4 regions of the Bradyrhizobium sp. 142 genome follow, and region 1 is predicted to be linked to each of the others. Evidence: predicted binding sites of a transcription regulator. Region 1 holds the regulator's gene; each other region holds the start of a gene.
The links. The regulator LexA, encoded in region 1, represses DNA repair genes until DNA is damaged. The targets are predictions, from matches to a motif close to TGTTCNNNNTGTGTTCNG.
Positions count from the first base shown of each region.

Region 2: a site for LexA is predicted at 1,631-1,648, ahead of IVA82_RS07380 (helicase-related protein). Genes of this name have one in related genera too.
Region 3: a site for LexA is predicted at 2,757-2,774, ahead of IVA82_RS41955 (ATP-dependent Clp protease adaptor ClpS). Genes of this name have one in related genera too.
Region 4: a site for LexA is predicted at 3,055-3,072, ahead of uvrA (excinuclease ABC subunit UvrA). Genes of this name have one in related genera too.

Region 1 covers NZ_JADPKQ010000118.1:42,674-47,616, reverse strand. The annotation lists gene IVA82_RS12085 (GAF domain-containing protein) at 1-719, opposite strand, end outside; gene IVA82_RS12080 (hypothetical protein) at 940-1,374, opposite strand; gene lexA (transcriptional repressor LexA) at 1,941-2,642, opposite strand; gene glp (gephyrin-like molybdotransferase Glp) at 2,818-4,029, opposite strand; partial or broken gene IVA82_RS12065 (HAD family phosphatase) at 4,593-4,943, opposite strand, start outside.
Region 2 covers NZ_JADPKQ010000071.1:2,544-7,486, reverse strand. The annotation lists gene IVA82_RS07385 (DUF3108 domain-containing protein) at 298-1,107, shown strand; gene IVA82_RS07380 (helicase-related protein) at 1,919-4,943, shown strand, end outside.
Region 3 covers NZ_JADPKQ010000457.1:2,912-7,854, forward strand. The annotation lists gene IVA82_RS41940 (methyl-accepting chemotaxis protein) at 1-1,246, opposite strand, end outside; gene IVA82_RS41945 (enoyl-CoA hydratase) at 1,357-2,127, opposite strand; gene IVA82_RS41950 (MarR family winged helix-turn-helix transcriptional regulator) at 2,141-2,605, opposite strand; gene IVA82_RS41955 (ATP-dependent Clp protease adaptor ClpS) at 2,805-3,518, shown strand; gene IVA82_RS41960 (ATP-binding protein) at 3,615-4,496, shown strand; gene IVA82_RS41965 (tannase/feruloyl esterase family alpha/beta hydrolase) at 4,530-4,943, opposite strand, start outside.
Region 4 covers NZ_JADPKQ010000222.1:17,890-22,832, forward strand. The annotation lists gene IVA82_RS20290 (single-stranded DNA-binding protein) at 258-752, opposite strand; gene IVA82_RS20295 (outer membrane beta-barrel protein) at 1,201-1,962, shown strand; gene IVA82_RS20300 (outer membrane protein) at 2,192-2,881, shown strand; gene uvrA (excinuclease ABC subunit UvrA) at 3,170-4,943, shown strand, end outside.

The DNA of each region.
Region 1 (4,943 bases):
GCACTGCAATCGCCGGCCCGAAAGACCAGCGCCGAACGGGCCGCGTCCGGCACCCAGATCTCGAAGCGCCGCGCAATCGGCGTGGCCTGCGCGGAAAGGAATGTCAGGACCCAGGTGTGGTCGGCGCCGGTCCGGTAGGGCACGCCGACGCCCAGGTTGATTCCGACCTTGGCGGCGTCCTCCCAGCGCAGGAAGCTTTTGGCGTCGTGCAGGTCCTTGATGATCAGCGGTGCGCCCGCTTTCCAGGTGCGTCCGGGCAGGCCGAAGCCGCGTGGAAATTTGGTGTGGCGCGAGTTGAACTCGAACATGTCCGCGGCGCCATAATAGCCGTCGACGAGCCCCATCTCGTGGGAGACGTCCGGATCGTTGTGCCAGAGCTCGATCGCGCCGACATGCGCCTCGTCGTCGCCGCAGAACAGCACCATGACGGCTTGCAAAAATTCGCCGGCAAACACCGGCACCGCCACGCCGCAGGTCAGCCCCGCCGCGATGGCCTGATCGGTCCGCTTGAAATACGAGTTGGCGAATTTGGTGAGGATCACGGGGTGGCCGCTGGACCAGGCCTTGCCTGGTAGGCCCTCGTCATATCCGAAGCGCAAGTTTTCGCTTACGGCCCTGAACGCGCACAGGCCTTCGCTGTAGAGGCCGCCGCCGAATTCCAGCCGCATGCGCGTCTGGTCAGGCACCCAGAGTTCAACGACGCGAATGAAGGTCTTCATCGAGCGTGCCCGCCGCCTCAAGCTGCATCAGCATCGGCCATTTGGCCACGGAGCGGGCGTTCAAAATTCAGGCAGGGCGGCCCAAACTTCGTGCGACGTGTACGGGCGGCAGGAGCCGCCCATCTGAATTCGAGGGCCGCAAAACACTCCATCTCGCCGGCCTCGGCCGGCGATGGCAATTTCAATCCTGGCCTCGACCTTGCGGCCGGGGACGGCAGTGTCAGCCGATCGGCAAGCGGGTGACGGTCGGCTGCCTGTCGGCGATGATCTGCGGCTTGTGCTCGCGTTCGCCGACCGGCTGGCTCACCGGCAGCTGCAGCACGGTTGCGCGCTGGCCTTCGACGAGTTGCGTGACCAACACGTATTTGCCGTCGGGAAATTCGATCGCGTCGTGGTGGCGATCGGGAATGTGCGAATCGATCTTGCCGAACTTTCCGACGCGCGAGTTGACGGTACGCGTCCAGATCCAGCGATTGTCGTAGCGGACGTTGTCGGCGAAGGCGAGCTCCGTTCCCGGCAGCAGGCAGACCGCGACGGAGAGATCGGCTTCGGAGGCGAAGCCGCGCGTCGAGGTGCCGCGGAAGGTTGTCGTGACGATCGTCTCGCCGACTTCGGCCGGGCGCGTCGCGACGGCATGCAGGCTGTAGTCACACATCGGGTGCTCCTCATTCGAAGATAGCAACCCGCGCCTCTTCTGAGGCGCAGGCCTCTATCAGAGTGGAAAGTACATAAGCATCTGCTCGGTTGTAGGCAAATCTGCGGCTCGCCGCCGCAGGCTGCGATCACATTATCTTTCCCGAATCCAGTAGGAACAAAGCCTGCGTCCGTGCATTTTGCGCGGACTCGAACGTCAGCGGCCCGCTGGTGCAGACCAGCCGGAATACGGCCAATTCGGCTGCGACGTTTGTTCGACCGCGCTGTGGGCATTGCGGAATTGCGTGCTCACCGCTGTCTCCTTGCGGGCATGATGATGCGACTGTGCGGCGACGGCTTGCGAAGCGGCGCCCCGATCAAAGCGGTCATGAGCATACTCAGAATGATCTTGCGCATGGTTGTCTCCTCGGTCTCACAAGGCCGCGAAGCGATGACTGCTTCGTGCGGCGTGCCGAGGATGTAGCGCTGGAGGGGTGGCCGGATCATCTGTGCAGAACCAGAGAGACCATCCAGCCGGAGCGGACAATCCGTCCGCTCCAATGGGTATCGCGTGACCGTCGGGTACGCTCAGTATTTCCGGTACAGCCCGATCAGCTTGCCCTGAATCTTGACCCGGTTCGGCGGCAGGATGCGCACCTCATAAGCCGCGTTGGCGGGCTCGAGCGCGATCGAGGCGCCACGGCGGCGGAAGCGCTTCAGCGTTGCTTCCTCCTCGTCGATCAGCGCGACGACGATGTCGCCGGTATCGGCAGTCTCGTTGCGCTGGATCAGCGCCATGTCGCCGTCGAGGATGCCAGCCTCGACCATCGAATCGCCGCGCACTTCGAGCGCGTAATGTTCGCCTGAACCGAGCATGTCGGGCGGTACGCTGATTGTGTGGCTGCGGGTCTGCAACGCCTCGATCGGCGTACCGGCCGCGATGCGGCCCATCACCGGCACGGCAACGGGGCGTTCACCGTCGTCCGTAGACGCGCTGGAGCTCGCGCGCACCTTGCCGAGATTGCCTTCGATGACGCTCGGCGTGAAACCGCGGCGGGTGCCGGCGGCGGCCTGGAGCTCGGGCAGCTTGATCACCTCGATGGCACGGGCGCGGTTGGGCAGACGCCGGATGAAACCGCGCTCCTCGAGCGCGGTGATCAGGCGATGGATACCCGACTTCGAGCGCAGATCGAGCGCGTCCTTCATCTCGTCGAAAGAGGGCGGCACGCCGCTTTCCTTCAAACGTTCGCTGATGAACCGCAGAAGCTCGTATTGTTTGCGCGTTAACATCTCGACCAAATCCCCCGGTTGATGTCGTTCGATTCCGAGACGGCGAATTCAGCGGCGAGCCGCTAGATGCTCGAAACAAATCATGAACGGACACTATATGTTCGATATGTGTTCCGCAACTGCTTAATTTACCGTGAACGCGACAAAGTTATGGAAACGCGTGCGGTCGGCGCGTTCAAGCCGGCAGCCGCAGCACTTCGCAAGGCATGCCCGCCTCGGCCTTCGGCGCGAACGGCGCGCGCACGAGAAGTGCCTGCGCCGCAGCCAGATTCGCAAGCAGCGAAGAATCCTGATGGTTGACGGGAAGGGCGACCAGCGCTCCGTCCTCCCGCACCTCCAGATGCGCGCGAAGATAATCCTCGCGCGCATCGTTGGAACCGACATCGCGGCCGAGCACGGCGCGCTCGCGGCGGTGATGAATCACTGAGCCGCCAGACAGCGCGCGAATCAGCGGAACCAGGAACAGGAACGCGCAAACGTAGGATGACACGGGATTGCCGGGCAGGCCGATCACGCGCATCGCGCCGAGCCGTCCGTGCATCATCGGCTTGCCCGGCCGCATCGCGATCTTCCAGAAAGCCATGGAGATGCCCTCGGCCTCCAGCGCCGGCTTGACCAGGTCGTGGTCGCCGACAGATGCGCCGCCCGTCGTGATCAGGATGTCTGCGCCGCTGTCGCGGGCGCGGCGGATGCCGGAGGTGGTGGCGTCCAGGGTATCCGCGGCAATTCCAAGGTCGATGGTTTCAGCGCCTTCGCTGCGCGCTAGCGCGTGCAGGGCGAAGCCGTTGGAATAAACGATCTGTCCGGGGCCGGGTGCGGTTCCCGGCATCACCAGCTCGTCGCCGGTCGCGAGAATCGCAATCTTCGGACGGCGGCGGACCGGAAGGGAGGGCTGATTCATGCCGGCGGCGAGCGCCAGATCTCGTTCGGTAAGGCGGGTGCCCGTCCGCAGCAACACGTCGCCCTCGCGAAAATCGACGCCGGCGGGGCGGATGTGACGCCCCACGATTGCGGCTTCCTTGATCGTGATGCGCTTGCCATCCGCGCCCGTATCCTCCTGGATCACGACGGCATCAGCGCCATCGGGAACGACGCCGCCGGTGAAGATTCGCACCGCTTCGCCTGCCCCGACCGTTCCCGCAAACGGGCGGCCCGCGGCGACCTCGCCGATCAGGTGGAGTTCTGCATCGATCTTTGCCGCATCGGCTGTCCGCACGGCATATCCGTCCATCGCCGACATCGCCTGCGGCGGCTGCGTACGCCGCGCCGCGACGTCGCGCGCGAGCACGCGATGGAAGGCATCGGCGAGAGGGATCACCTCTTCGGCCAGAGGCTCTGTCCCCGCCAGCACCGCTGCGAGCGCGTCAGAAACCGGCATCAAGACCACGGGGAAAACTCCTGCAGGGCACGGTCGGACGAAGAACGGCGAAGTTCTAGCCGAGCGCGAGCGCAGAGGCAAAACGACGGCGAGGCAGGATGAATCATCGTGCCTGACTTTGCCCGGTAAGAGTAGCCGTCAGGTCCGGCGCGGCATGATCCAGACGACGAGAACGACGGGGACCAGCGTGGCCATGGCAAGGACGAGAACGACCAGAGCCACGGCCAGCATCGATCAACTCCCTGTAGGCCCGTTGGAACGGACGTCAGGAGCTTGGAGACCCTGATCCTTGTCGGGCAGCGGATCCGCCTGAGACTTCAGATCGGCGGCCTTACTGATCAGCTTGGCCGAGAGCTCCGAGTCCGAGGTGGTTCTGGCGAATTCAAGAAGGAGAGAGGCCTGCTTGGTAAGGTAGGTCTTGCCCAACACGATGATGTGTCCGTCCGTAGAAATACCGACGGACTCAATAGTCCGGAGGCGGGGCTTCCGTTCCCGGAACTCCGTATAAAATTGCGCAAAATGATTTGGTTCCTCATTTGGGACAATTTGGTTCCGGGGAACCGGGTTCCCGATCAGATCCCCAAGGCCCTGAGCGCCTCTCCGACGTCGCCGGGCGGACATGACGTGTACCGCGGTCAATCCGCGTGCCCGCGCTCCCTCGACGTTTTCGGCGAGATCATCGAAGAACACAATGCGCTTTGCCGGCACGCCGATCGCAGCCACGACATGGTCGAAGGCTTCGGCATCGGGTTTGCGCAGGCCGATGCTGGACGACAGGTAGACCTCGCGGAAATGGCCGAGCAGATCGGCATATTCCTTCGAGAAGTAGTCGACATGCGGACGGTTGGTGTTGGAGAAGGCGTAGAGCGGCATCTGCGTGGCCGCGCGCGGCAACAGCTCTGCGATATCGGGCATCTCTCCTG
Region 2 (4,943 bases), on a different contig from region 1:
GAGACGATGCTTCGCATCGCCCGGTCGCGCCGACCTCTCCCGCAAGCGGGAGAGGTATTCGAGCCCGCGGTTGCGCAATCACCAAAACGGCAATGATTAAAACCGCTTACCATCACATAAAGGGCGTAATCGCACCCGAAAAGTCGCCTGGAGTTCCGCAGCCTTTGCGCCCGGACACATTATTTGGTTTGCCGCGATATTTGGCTTACCTAACAAGGCCTGACGGCCGCATTGGATGGCTTCGTGCTGACCCTGATCCCTCATCTGCCCCGGCTGCATCGCGCCGGCCGGCGGGCTCTGGCCGCGCTGTGCGCCCTGGCTTTCGCCTGGGAGGCGAAGCCGGCGGCGGCGCAGGGCAAGCTCGAGGCGCAGTATGAGGCGACGCTGGCCGGCATTCCCGTCGGCAAGGGCGCCTGGAACATCGACATCCAGGACGAGGTGTTTTCCGCGGCGGCCTCGGGCGGCACCTCGGGGCTGCTGAAATCGATCGCCAACGGGTCCGGCACCGGCGCCTCGCAGGGGCGCGTGGTCAACGGCGCGCTGGTCGCGACCGGCTACCAGGCCTCCACCACCACCTCGAAGAAAACCGAAGAGATCCGCATCACGCTCGACAAGGGCAATGTGAAGGACTTTGCGATTCTGCCGGAGCCGCCGGTCGATGCCGATCGCATCGTCGTCACCGAGGCGCATCGCCGCGGCGTCTGGGACCCGATGACGGCCTCGCTGCTGCGCGTGCCCGGCACCGGCGATCCCCTGTCGGCGGAGGCCTGCAAAAATTCCGCGCCGGTGTTCGACGGCCGCATGCGCTACGAGCTCAAGCTCGATTTCAAGCGCATGGAAACGGTGAAGGCGGAAAAGGGCTATCGCGGCCCGGTCGTGGTCTGCTCGCTGTATTTCGTCCCCGTCGCCGGCTACATCCCCGACCGCCCCGTGATCAAATACCTCGCCGCCCAGCGCAACATCGAGATCGCGTTTGCGCCAGTGGCGGGCACGCGGATCCTGGTCCCGTTCTGGCTGAAAGTGCCGACGCCCTTGGGCCCGGCGATGCTGGAAGCCACCAGCTTCATCACCTCAGCCCAGCCGCCCAGAGTCGCCAAGACGCAGTAGGCGCGGCCGCGTAGCCCGGATGGAGCGAAAGCGAAATCCGGGATTCCCGCCCGCGGCCCCCCGCATTCCGCTGCGCTCCATGCAGGCTACGGTTTCCGCCCCCCGTCATTCCGGGGCGCGCTCCCTTTGGCGCGAGCTATGATGCGCAATTGCGCATCTGAGAATCCATCAGGCCGCAGAGATCGTTGTGCGATGGATTCCGGGCTCGCGCTGACGCGCGCCCCGGAATGACGGGGAGGAGATTTTTGGCCGGTAAACAAGCCCGTCATTTCAACGACTTACCTACTGTGCATGGGGTTGTTTTCACGCTTTTGGTGTTGGATGGTCCGCCCACGTGAATCCATTTGACTCCTCCCCGATTCTGATTCGACTCCGCGCCGTCCCCAGCTTTAAGAAACCCGCCACGCAAACGCCGCTTGTGCGACAGCGCGAAACTCCATCTAGTGCGAGGCAACCAACGTCCCGCGACATCTTGCGTGAACGGAACAGGACTCAACACGCCGTCAGCGATTCGGCCGCGATTCGTTCTGGAGTCGTTCCGAAGCTTAAAGCCAACGGGAAAAGCGTCGCAAAGTGAGACAGTTGCGCGAGGATTGGGGAGCGTCGCCGTATTCTCCGCTGTCATGCCCCGGCTTGACCGGGGCATCCAGTACGCCGCGCCCTCTCGGCTTGATCTGCGCCGCCTCTGGAATACTGGATCGCCCGGTCGAGCCGGGCGATGACAGCGGTGTGTACGCACGATGAGCGCTTCGCGCCATCGCCCCAAACAGCACTGACATTCGCCCCAAATCGCCATTACCTAATCCCCTACATGCCTTTTTCCTCCTCCCCCTTCGCCTCCGAGCGCGCCCCCGGTGCTGGCGTCACTGCAGTGCTCGGGCCCACCAACACCGGCAAGACCCATCTGGCCATCGAACGGATGCTGGCGCATTCGTCCGGCATGATCGGGCTGCCGCTGCGGCTCTTGGCGCGCGAGGTCTACAACAAGATCGCCGATCGCGCCGGACCCGAGGCCGTCGCGCTGATCACCGGCGAGGAGAAGATCAAGCCGAAGGCGCCGCGCTATTGGGTTTCGACCGTCGAGGCGATGCCGCGCGACCTCGACGTCTCCTTCCTCGCCGTCGACGAGGTCCAGATCGCATCTGATCTCGAGCGCGGCCACGTCTTCACCGACCGCATCCTCAACCGCCGCGGCCGCGACGAGACGCTGCTGCTCGGGGCTGCGACGATGCGCCCGATCATCGAGCGTCTGTTGCCCGGCGTTTCCATGATCACGCGGCCCCGGCTGTCGCAGCTCGAATTCGCCGGCGACCGCAAGATCACGCGCCAGCCGCGGCGCACCGCGATCGTCGCCTTCTCCGCCGATGAAGTCTACGCCATCGCCGAGCTGATCCGCCGCCAGCATGGCGGCGCCGCCGTGGTGCTGGGATCGCTGTCACCGCGCACGCGCAATGCGCAGGTGGCGATGTTCCAGAACGGCGACGTCGATTATCTCGTCGCCACCGATGCGGTCGGCATGGGCCTCAATCTCGACGTCGACCACGTCGCCTTCGCCTCCGACCGCAAGTTCGACGGCCACCAGTTCCGCCGCCTGACGCCGTCCGAATTCGCGCAGATTGCCGGCCGCGCAGGGCGCGCCACGCGCAACGGCACCTTCGGCACCACCGGCCGCTGCGCGCCGTTCGAGCCCGAGCTTGTGAACGCGCTGCAGAACCACACTTTCGACAGCGTCAAGGTTTTGCAATGGCGCAATGCCAGGCTGGATTTCGCCTCGCTCGGCGCGCTCCAGGTCTCGCTGAACCTCGCCCCCGGCCACGAGTCCCTGACGCGCGCGCCGATCGCCGAGGACATGCGGGTGCTCGATCACGCCGCCCGCGACGTCGAGGTGCGCGATATCGCGCATGGCAAAGCGGCTGTGGAACGGCTGTGGGAAGCCTGCCAGGTCCCGGATTACCGGAAGCTGTCGCCGGCCGCCCATGCCGAGCTGGTGACCACGCTGTACGGCTTCCTGATGCAGAAGGGCCGCATTCCCGACGCCTGGTTCGGCGCCCAGATCGACCAGGCCGACCGCGTCGACGGCGACATCGACACCCTGTCGGCGCGGATCGCGCAGATCCGCACCTGGACCTTCGTCGCCAACCGGCCGGACTGGCTCGCCGACCCCGAACACTGGCAGGGGATCGCGCGGGAGGTCGAAAATAAATTATCGGATGCGCTCCATGAACGCTTGACTGAGCGTTTCGTTGATCGTCGGACCAGTGTATTGATGCGCCGCTTGCGGGAGAACACGAGCTTGAATACGGAAATCGGCAAGACCGGCGAAGTCATCGTCGAAGGCCATGTCATCGGCCGCCTCGATGGCTTCACCTTTGCACCGGATGCGGCGGAAGCCGGCTCGGATGCGAAAGCCTTGCAGGCTGCCGCCCAGGCGGTGCTCGCCGGCGAGATCAATGCGCGCGCCGAAAAATTGGGCAATGCGCCGGACGAGCAGTTCGTGCTGACGTCCGACGGCACCATCCGCTGGACCGGCGATGCCGTGGCGCGGCTGACCGCCGCAGACGAGGCGCTGCATCCGCGCATCCGCATCATCTCCGACGAGCGGCTGACAGGCGCGCCCCGCGACAAGGTGCAGGCGCGGCTCGATCTCTGGCTCAAGACGCATATCGAAAAGCTGCTCGGGCCGATGTTCGAGCTGTCGAAAGCGGCTGACGTCACCGGCATTGCCCGCGGCATCGCCTATCAGCTGGTCGAGGCGCTCGGCGTGCTGGAGCGGCCGAAGATCGTGAGCGAGCTGAAGGATCTCGACCAGCCATCGCGTGCCGTCTTGCGCAAATACGGCGTCCGCTTCGGCGCCTATCACCTCTATTTCCCCGGCCTGTTGAAGCCCGCGGCGCGTGCGCTTGCCGCACTGCTGTGGGCGCTGAAGCAGGACAATGTCGATCTGTCGTCGCTGTCAGGCGCGCAGCATCTGGCAAGCTCGGGCCGCACCTCGTTCCCGGTCGACAAGCAGCTGCCGCGCGATGCCTATCGCGTGCTCGGCTACAAGCAGGCCGGCGAGCGCGCCGTGCGCGTCGACATTCTGGAACGGCTCGCCGATCTGATCCGCCCGGCGCTGTCGTGGCGCGAGAATTCGCCCGGCGAAAAGCCGGCCGGCGCGTTCGACGGCCGCGGTTTTGTCGTGACGCAGGCGATGACCTCGCTCACCGGCTCGGCCGGCGAAGATTTCGCCTCGGTGCTGCGCGCGCTCGGCTATCGCATGGAGAAGCGCGCACCGCTGCCGCCGAAGCCGGCGGCGCCTGTCGCGGAGACGGTCGCAACCGAAACGTTGCCCGCCGAGGGCAGCGCAGAGACGTCGAGCGAGACCTCAACCAAGATCGCAGCCGAGGCCGTTGCCGGCCTCCCGGAGGAGTCGACTGCATCCACCGAAGTCGCCGCCGAGCCGGTCACGGTCGAAGACGCGCCCGGCATGGAGCAGCACGACGAGCCCGCACCGGAAGCCGGGCCGGCGTTGGAAGCATCAAGCGAAGCCCCCGTCACACCGGAAGACGCCCCTGGCATCGCGCCGCCGGCTGAAGAGGCCGCCGCGCCTGAGGAGGTTCCGAGCCTCGAGGCTGCACCCGCAGAGACCGCCGCAGCGGAAGCCGCCACATCGGCCGATGCCGCTGCGCCTGTGGAACCCGCACCTGCGGAGCCCGAGCTCGTCGAGGTCTGGCGTCCCGCTGGCCGTCATGAGGATCGCAAGCCGCGCCACGAGCGCCATCGCCACCAGCGTCACCACAATCAGCTGCGTGCGCAGGACGGCGCCCAGGCTGGCGCTGCACCGGCAGAGGGCGAAG
Region 3 (4,943 bases), on a different contig from region 1:
CGGTGCCGGAGCGGGCGAGCTGCAGGGCCTGCTGCGATTCACGTTCGAGGCCCAGGCGCTCGGCGGTCGCCGCGCTCTCGCGCAGGCTTTCGAGCGCGGCCGCCATGGTGCCGAACTCGTCGGGATGCCTGGATTGCGGCACGGGTGTCGCATAGTCGCGTCCGCCGATCCGCGCGATAGCGTCCAGGATGGCGCGCACCGGGCGCATGAGGCGATTGCGTATCACATACACACCGGCCAGGGTCACGGCGAGAGCGAGCAGGAACGCGAGCGACTGCACCACGAGGTTGGTGAGCGCCTTCGCCTGAACGGTCTCGGCACGCGCGATCGACTGGTCCAGCGCTTTGTTCGCGACCGCAACGATGAACGCGAAGGGCGACTGGCACAGCGCGTTCCACTCCGAGGCGGGCATCGCGGGACGGCCGCTGCCGTCGAAGTTCTTAGTAAGCTCGCCGATCTGCTTGAGCACACCGTCGGTCTTGGCTCGCGCGTCCTTCGCGGCACTAACCATCTCCGCGGTCACGTCGGGCGCGGCCAGCAGTTCGTCCATCCCGGTCCAGCCGGAGGCGATGGAGCCGTTCCAGCTTGCGAGGGTCTGCTTCTGGGTCTCGTCGAGCGGCTTGCTGGCATTGACATGCGGACGCAAGGTCGAGCACTGGATGCCATAGCGGTCGCGCACCTGCCAGGCGAGACGGCGGACCTGGATCATGCGGGCGATGAAGGGATCATCCATCCAGGCGCGGTTCGATACCGCGGTGGATGCCAGATTCGCGGTATCGATCACCTTGGTGACCGCATCGTACCAGGCCGCGGTTCGCTCCATCTTGCGCTCGGCACGAGGCTGCTTGGCTTCATCGTAGAACAGCTGAAACTTCGGCGCGGCTTCGCTCCAGCGCTGCTTCAGCGTGTTTGCGAGCTCGTCGCGGCGCGCAAACTCCACCGTCGAGACCGCCGCGACGATGGCCTCATAGCCGGTCTGCTCGGCCTTCTCGGCGGCGCCGAGCTTGGCGTGCGGATCATCCTCGCCCAGCAACGCGCTCTGGGCATCGCCGCGATTGTTGCGCAGCGACAGCACGCCATGGAAGATCGCCTTGTCGGCGGCGGCAAGCCGCTCGGTCTCGAGACTGTCGCGATGGCGGCCGAAGGCCCCGACCATCTGGATCGCCGTGCTGGCCAGCGCGCCGGCGGCCAGCAAGGCCATCAGCGTCAGGAGAAGCGAGCTTACCGATTTCTTAAACATTGCCATGGATCGGGGACCTACTCTTCACGAGCGACCCTGCATCGCCACCTGCCAATGTTTCGTTAAGGTTGTAGTAAAATACTTGCTTTCCGGCCTGCCGCGCCTCGCAGGGCCGGTTAAGCGACCTTCGTGAAATCCGGCAGGCGGCGCTCGGCAAACGCCGTGAAGGCCTCGCGCGCCTCGGCCGTGCGCAGGCGCTGCGCGAACTGCTCGCCTTCTGCCTGCATCTGCGCGACCAAAGCCTCGCCATTGCGCATCAGCCGCTTGGTGGCGATGAGCGCGCCGGCCGGCTGGCGGGCCAGACGCTGGGCGAGCGCGAGCGCCTCGGCATCGAGCTTGTCGAGCGGCACCACGCGGCTCGCGAGGCCCCATTCCAGTGCGGTCTTGGCCGGCACGGTCTCGCCCAGCGCGAACATCTCGTAGGCGCGGGCATGGCCGATGCGGGCCGGCATCAGCAGGCTGGAGGCGGCTTCCGGCACCAGCGCGAGGCTGACGAAGGGAGTCGACAGCTGCGCATTGTCGGCGAGCACCACGAGGTCGCAGTGCAGCAGCATCGTGGTGCCGACGCCGACGGCGCGGCCCTGGACGGCGGCAACCAGCGGCCGGGTGCAGCGCGCCAGCGACTGGATGAAGCGCACGACGTTGCGGCTGCCTTTAGACTTGCCGGATGCGACCGCGGCGAACTCGCCGACGTCGTTGCCGGCGGTGAACATGTCGCCCTCGCCACGGATCAGGATCACGCGGACGGACGGATCGAATTCTGCGGATTCGATGGCATCGGCGAGCTTGCCATACATCGCATCCGTCAGCGCGTTCTTCTTGTCGGGACGTGCCAGCGTGAGAGTGAGAATTCCAGCATTATTCTCGGTCCGGACGTGCTCGGTCATGAGTGTGCTCCTGCTATTCTTCTGGATCCCTTGGAAACTTGTCCTTGGGAAATTTGTCCTGAATGCTCGTCAGCCAGCGCGCGACGATATCGATCTCCGCGCTGGTAAATCCTTGCGTCAGCGCCGCGTTGACTTCAGCGGCTCCCGCTTTGGCCTGCGCCAGCGCGGTACGGCCCTTCGGCGTCAGCCAGATGCGCCAGGCGCGTCCGTCGTCGCGGTCGGCCCGCCGCTCGACCAGCTTTGCCGCCGCCGTGCGATCGACCAGGCCGGAAATCCCGGCGGGGCCGAGATCGAGCGCAGCGCCCGCCTCGCCCATCAGCACGCCGTCCTGCTTGCCGAGAATGAACAACAGCCCGGCCTGCGCTGGTGTCACATCGTTGTCCGGCCGCGCCGCCATCCAGCGCTGCAACCGCCGCTGCCCGACGGTCAGCAGGTAGATCAGCCGATGATGCTTCGCGGCGGCCGAATTATTTCGCATGCGAAATAGATAGCCGGAACGAATCGCCTTGTCAAAGAGGGTGACGCTATGACGACGCGGCGCGTGGAGGCGCCCGGCGGACCAGCGCATTAGAATTCGAACCGATCGGGGATTTGAGGCGGCCGTCCCGCTTGACGGGCGCTTTCTTTTGTGTTTCTTATTTGTTCTATTCTAGCTCTGGTTGCAGTGGAGTCATTTCATGACGAATGATGTGCGCGGCGAACGTGAGCCGGCTCAGCTCGTGATTCACAATGATGAAGACACACCGGACGAGTTCGTCATTTCGCTGCTCCGCCAGGTTTTCGGCAAGTCGGAGCGCGAAGCAGCCGCGCTGGTCACGCGGATCGAGCGCGAGGAGAAAGCCGCCTGCGGTCCCTACCCGCAATCCGTCGCAGAGGCGCTTTTCAAGGCGGCCCAGCAATATATCTGGCTGGGCCAGCATCCCCTGAAGATCACACTAGACGCAAACTTCGGACTAGAAGAGATCAGGACTCCCTGTGAACTCTGCGGCAAGCCTGAGGGGCAGACGGATGTTCGAATCGGCAGCCGTACGGTCTGGCTGTGCAGCGACTGCATTCGTGTAGCAGACAGCATGACCGCACCGGAAGAGCCGAAGAAGGAGTTCGAATACGCCTGCGACGTGCTGGATTGGCACTTTGCCAACGTCCCTCGCAGCAAGCTCGTGACCACGATCCGTCAGTTTCCCGGGCATATGCGGGTCGACGTGCAGGCACGCAATCGACCAGCTGTTCAGCGAGGCAAACCGGCTATTCGGGCTGAACGAGGAACAGCGCTACGAAACGCTGTCGATTTCGCGGCTCCTCCGGGAAGGCCGCCATGCGCTCGCGATTGCACCGTTGCAATATTCCGACATGGATGTCGGCGAGAAGAGCCCGGTCAAATGTCTCGATAACGGCCTGTGGCTGTGCGAGCAGGATGGTCTTCGTTACGCGGTGTTGCTGCTCACCGTGAATACAGCCGCGAACCGGGAATTCGGATTGAGATCCTCGTGCCGTCGGGCACCGCGGGCGCGGCCCTCGTCCAGCAGTGTTTTGGGGAGCTCGAACAGGCCGTTCAAGCTGCGCGCAGCTATCGAGGCAAGATCCTGTCGCTCGATGCCGACTATCGCGGTCGCTCGCGCGGCATCACCGTGCATCGGCTGCCGCCGGTGTCGCGGAACGAGGTGATCCTGCCGGAGCAGACCCTGCGGCTGCTCGATCGCAACGTTCTGACCTTCGTCAACATCCGGGACCAATTGCGCCGACTCGGCCAGTCGACGCGCAAAGGCATCTTGTTGTACGGGCCACCGGGCACCGGAAAGACCCATACGATCCGCTACCTCGCAACACATTTGCCTGGACATACGACATTGATCATCACCGCCGAGCAAATTGGCCTGCTCGGCGCCTATATGAGCCTGGCACGGCTGCTCCAGCCATCGATGGTGGTGATCGAGGACGTCGATCTCATCGCCCGCGACCGCGATGACATGGGACCCTGTGAGGAATCCATGTTGAACAAGCTGCTCAACGAGATGGACGGGCTGAAGGAGGATGCAGACATCCTGTTCGTCCTGACCACCAACCGGCCGGAGGACCTCGAAGGTGCTCTCGCTGGGCGCCCCGGCCGTATCGATCAGGCCATCGAGGTGCCGCTCCCCGATGAGACCGGCCGCGGCAAGCTGGTCCGGCTCTACGGCAAAGGACTGCCGCTGAAAGACGCGGTTGTCGCCGAGGCGGCCCGACGGCTGGCGCAGGCGAGCCTCGCCCGCGACGGCGGCAACTCCATCGTTTCCGCCGATATCGACGAGGCGCTGGACGACATGTTGTTCTCCGGCGGCCGGCTCAATGCGCAGCTGCTGGGTGGCGCACAGGCTATGGCGGCGGGGTGAAATCCAGCGCAATCGTCTCCCTTCGTACTTACCTCATGGCGCGCAAACGAAACTCGATGCCTCCGTCACCGCACCCGCCTTGTAATGCGGCCAGGCCGGCCAGCGGCACAGTGGCAGCGCGCGCAGCACTGCGAATGACGGCGCCTCGACCTTCTGCTCGGTGACTTCGAGATCGCCGGGCGCCTTGCCCTTCTCGACCCAATCGACCAGCGCGCTCAGCATGTCGACATTGGCCGGTGCGCCGGAGCCGACATGGTCGACGCCCGGCGCGGTGTAGAGCCGCGCGAACTCGACCGTCTCGGCCTTGCCGAGCTTGCGCTCGACGCTCTCGAAATAGCGGATGCCGGCATAGGGACTTTGCGCGTAATCGGCCATGTGCTCGAGCATGATCAGCCGGCCGCCGCGGGCGCGGAAGCGGCTGAGATCGGGGTCGGTCGAATCCATCAG
Region 4 (4,943 bases), on a different contig from region 1:
CCCGGCGCGGCCAGGCCCGCCACCACCAAACGCGAGCAAGATCATGATCCGGTGATGGTCGCGCTCACGCCGCGGATGGAGCTATGGCGAATGGCGCTGTGGCCCAGCGGCCTCAGGCAGCGGGCACAAGCCTCATCCAGCGTCAAACTGAGGCAAGGGATGAGGCTAGCCCGAAAACCACACCTCACCCGCGAATTGGTGCGAACTCCTGTCGTTCTACGCGCGGCAGCCGGAGGAGGAATGCCCCTGCGTTAGCCTCAGAACGGGATATCGTCGTCCATGTCGCTGTTGCGGCCACCTCCAGCGGCGGCCACCGGGCGGCGCAGCGCGCTGCTGACGGGACCAGAGGAGCCGAAATCGCCGCCCGGCTCATCGCCAAAGCTGCCGCCTCCGCCACCGCTGCGGCCGTCGAGCATCGTGAGGGTCGAGTTGAAGCCCTGAAGCACCACCTCGGTCGAGTATTTCTCCACACCGCTCTGGTCGGTCCATTTGCGGGTCTGAAGCGCGCCCTCGACGTAAATCTTGGCGCCCTTCTTCAGGTACTGTTCGGCAACCTTGCACAGACCTTCATTGAAGATCACGACACGGTGCCACTCGGTCTTTTCCTTGCGCTCGCCGGTCGCCTTGTCGCGCCAAGTCTCCGAGGTCGCAACGCTCAAATTCGCAATCGGCCGCCCGTCCTGAGTGCGCCGGATCTCCGGATCCTTGCCGAGGTTACCGACCAGAATGACCTTGTTGACGCTTCCCGCCATCGCCGCTCTCCACTCCGAATGCCACTGAATTCAAAAGGCCGGGCCGCGCGCCCGCGCTCCGCCGCTACCCTGTCGTGGACCCTATACGCTTCGCAGGGGCCGATCAGCCCGTATCCCCTCAGGTTATCCCCACATATAGCACCGATCTGAATTCTGTTCCAGATTTGTTCTTCGGAGGTTGATGCGCGAATGCAGGACGCTATGGCTGCCCCGTGACCGAAAAAATTCACGGCGCCGAATGGAACCTTTTTGGGTTCCCGCAAACGAGCAAAACAACTTAACATTCATCAAGTTAGAGGTGTCTCTAATGTCCCACGACTGTTGCATTTCGGGAACGGACTCTGCCACTCGATTGGGTTAGCCTTGCCTCGCAGTTAATTCATGGGCGTTGCGCCTGATCCGCCGCTTCGAGGGTCTCGAGAAGCGGACGACAATGGGGAGACTTGCAATGAACAAGATTTTACTTGGTGCAATCGGTGCGGTGGCGTTGGGGCTGTCGGCTCCCGCCAGCGCGGCGGATCTCGCCGCGCGTCCCTACACCAAGGCTCCGGCGCCGATGGTCGCCACCATCTATGACTGGAGCGGCTTCTACATCGGCATCAACGGCGGTGGCGGCTCGAGCCGCAACTGCTGGGACTTTGTGCCTCCCGCAGGCGGCGCTCTCGTCACCGATGGCTGCCATGACGCGACCGGCGGCACAGTCGGTGGCCAGATCGGGTACCGCTGGCAGTCCGCGAATTGGGTGTTCGGTGTCGAAGGCCAAGGCAACTGGGCTGACTTCCGCGGAGACAACATCAGCCCGACTCTAGCGTTTCAGCAGGATCGTACGCGAATCGATGCTTTCGGCCTGATAACCGGCCAGGTTGGCTATGCCTGGAACAATGTGTTGCTCTACGTGAAGGGCGGCGCTGCGGTGGTTAACGACAAATATGACCTTCTCGTCGCACCAGGGTTCGTAGGTGCCGGTACGGTGTTCGGCTCGGCTCGCGAAACCCGCTGGGGCGGCACCGTTGGTGCGGGCCTCGAGTTCGGCTTCGCTCCGAACTGGTCTGTAGGCTTCGAGTACAATCACATTTTCCTCGGCAATCGTAACGTCGACTTCACGTTTGGCGGTGCGTTCGTTCAGACCGAGCGTATCCGTCAGGACGTCGACATGGGCCTCATCCGCGTCAACTATCGCTGGGGTGGTCCGGTGATCGCGAAGTACTGAGATCCCTCTGATACTGCTCACGATCAAAGGCCGGCCTCGCGCCGGCCTTTTTGCTGCACAGGCGGCACGAATAGGGCAGCCAGCACTACCTTTCAGCATACCGTGGCTTTTCGGGTACACAACTTGCGGCTTCAACGGTGTATGCACGACCTCAGTTGGACCACAGCGTCCGATGTCTTTCCGCTCGCGGAAGGCAACAATAGAAACTGGGACTGGGATTAAGTTGAAAATGAAAAAAGTTTTGTTGGCTTCGGCCTGTTTGTTCGCACTCGCCGCTCCGGCTTCGGCGGCCGATCTCGCGGCTCGCCCCTACACCAAGGCTCCGGTGGCTGTGGCCTCGGTCTACAACTGGACCGGCTTCTACCTCGGTATCGTCGGCGGCGGCGCCTGGGAGAACGGCTCGGGCGACCCGAAGATGAAGGGCGGCTTCGTCGGCGGCACTGCCGGCTACAACTGGCAGACCGGCAACGTCGTGTTCGGTGTCGAGGCTGATGGCGCCTGGGCTGACGTCAGCGCTTCGGCGACCGGCCCCGTCGCTGTCCCCGGCTTCGGTGTTGTCTCCACCACACTGAGCTCGAAGACCGATGCCATGGGCACCGTGCGCGGCCGCATCGGCTACGCCGTCAATCAGGTCCTGTTCTACGGCACCGGCGGTTACGCCTGGATCGACAACAAGCTCAGCCTCTCCGCGCTCGGCGTGACCGCCTCGGACAGCAAGTGGCACTCCGGCTGGACCGTCGGTGCGGGCGTCGAAGCGTTCTTCGCTCCGCAGTGGTCGGTCAAGGGCGAGTACCTCTATCGCAGCCTCGGCGGCGAGACCTACTTCTCTGGCGCCCTGCCCACCGGCACGCTCAACTTCCACACCGTGCAGGTCGGCGTGAACTATCACTTCGGGGGCCCGGTGGTCGCGAAGTACTGATCTTCGCTTCCAACGCCATCGCGTTACGAAAGGCCGGCCTTGCGCCGGCCTTTTTGTTTTCGCGCGGCGCCGCAGCGGCTCTTCGGGACTGTTCCAGGCCCTGCTGCTGCCAGATGCCGCCAGCGCGCCAACAATCCGTTGACGATTCGCAAACCCCACTGGAAATCCGTCGCCGTTCTTCCTACGTTCGCTGACCATACCCATCGGCGCCGATCCCGGTTCCGGGCGAAGCGCGCCTTTTTCGTTGGCGCGATCGCGCGCCTTTGGGATTCCTTGAGGACCACCAGGATGGATGAAGTGATCAAGGCGAAGCGCCAACAGCAGAACGCGGGCTCAAGCCTGCGCGCAATTACGATCCGTGGCGCGCGCGAGCACAACCTCAAGAATGTCGACGTCGAGATTCCCCGCGACAAGCTCGTGGTGTTCACCGGCCTCTCCGGCTCCGGCAAATCCTCGCTCGCCTTCGACACCATCTATGCCGAGGGCCAGCGCCGCTACGTCGAATCGCTCTCGGCCTATGCCCGCCAGTTCCTTGAGATGATGCAGAAGCCGGACGTCGACCAAATCGACGGCCTGTCGCCGGCGATCTCGATCGAGCAGAAGACGACCTCGAAGAACCCGCGCTCGACCGTCGGCACGGTGACAGAGATCTACGACTACATGCGCCTGTTGTGGGCGCGCGTCGGCGTGCCCTACTCGCCCGCCACAGGCCTGCCGATCGAAAGCCAGACCGTGTCGCAGATGGTCGACCGCGTGCTGGCGCTGCCCGAGGGTACCCGCCTCTATCTGCTCGCGCCGGTCGTGCGCGGCCGCAAGGGCGAATACCGGAAAGAACTCGCCGAATGGCTCAAGAAGGGCTTTCAGCGCGTCAAGATCGACGGCACCTTCTACGAGCTCGCCGAGGCGCCGACGCTCGACAAGAAATTCCCGCATGACATCGACGTCGTCGTCGACCGCATCGTGGTGCGGCCCGACATCGGCCAGCGCCTCGCCGAAAGCTTTGAGACCGCGCTGAAGCTCGCCGAAGGCCTCGCCGTCGTCGAGTTCGCCGAGGCGCCGGGAGCGGCGGCGCCTGCGGAAGAGAAAAAGAAGACCGCAAAGATCCACGACAAGAGCGGTCCCGAGCGCATGCTGTTCTCGGAAAAGTTCGCCTGCCCGGTTTCCGGCTTCACCATTCCGGAGATCGAGCCCCGACTGTTTTCCTTCAACAACCCCTACGGCGCCTGCCCCGCCTGCGGCGGGCTCGGCGTCGAGCAGCATGTCGACGAGGATCTCGTCGTCCCCGACAAGGATGTAACGTTGCGCAAGGGCGCGATCGCGCCCTGGGCCAAGTCGTCATCGCCCTATTACGTGCAGACGCTGACCGCGCTCGGCAAGCACTACAAGTTCACGCTCGACACCAAGTGGAAGGATCTTGCGAAGAAGACGAAAGACGCGATCCTCTATGGCTCCGGCGAGGACGAGATCAAGTTCTCCTACGAGGACGGGGTGCGCTCCTATGACACCAAGAAGCCGTTCGAGGGCGTCATCACCAACATCAACCGCCGCTATCGCGAGACCGAGAGCGAGTGGGCGCGCGAGGAGCTCGCGAAGTATTTCCACGACGTGCGCTGCGAGGCCTGCAAGGGCTTTCGGCTGAAGCCCGAGGCGCTCTGCGTCAAGATCGGTGGCAAGCATATCGGCGACATCTCGGAGCTGTCGGTCAAGGGCGCCGGCGCCTGGTTCGAGACCGTGCCGGAGGCGCTGAACACCCAGCAGAACGAGATCGCCGGCCGCATCCTCAAGGAGATCCGCGAGCGCCTGACCTTCCTGCTCGACGTCGGCCTCAACTATCTCACCCTCTCGCGCTCCTCCGGCACGCTGTCCGGCGGCGAGAGCCAGCGCATCCGCCTCGCCTCGCAGATCGGCTCGGGCCTGACCGGCGTGCTATACGTGCTGGACGAGCCGTCGATCGGGCTGCATCAGCGCGACAACGCGCGCCTGCTCGATACGCTCAAGCGCCTGCGCGATCTCGGCAATACCGTGATCGTCGTCGAGCATGACGAAGATGCCATCCTGCTCG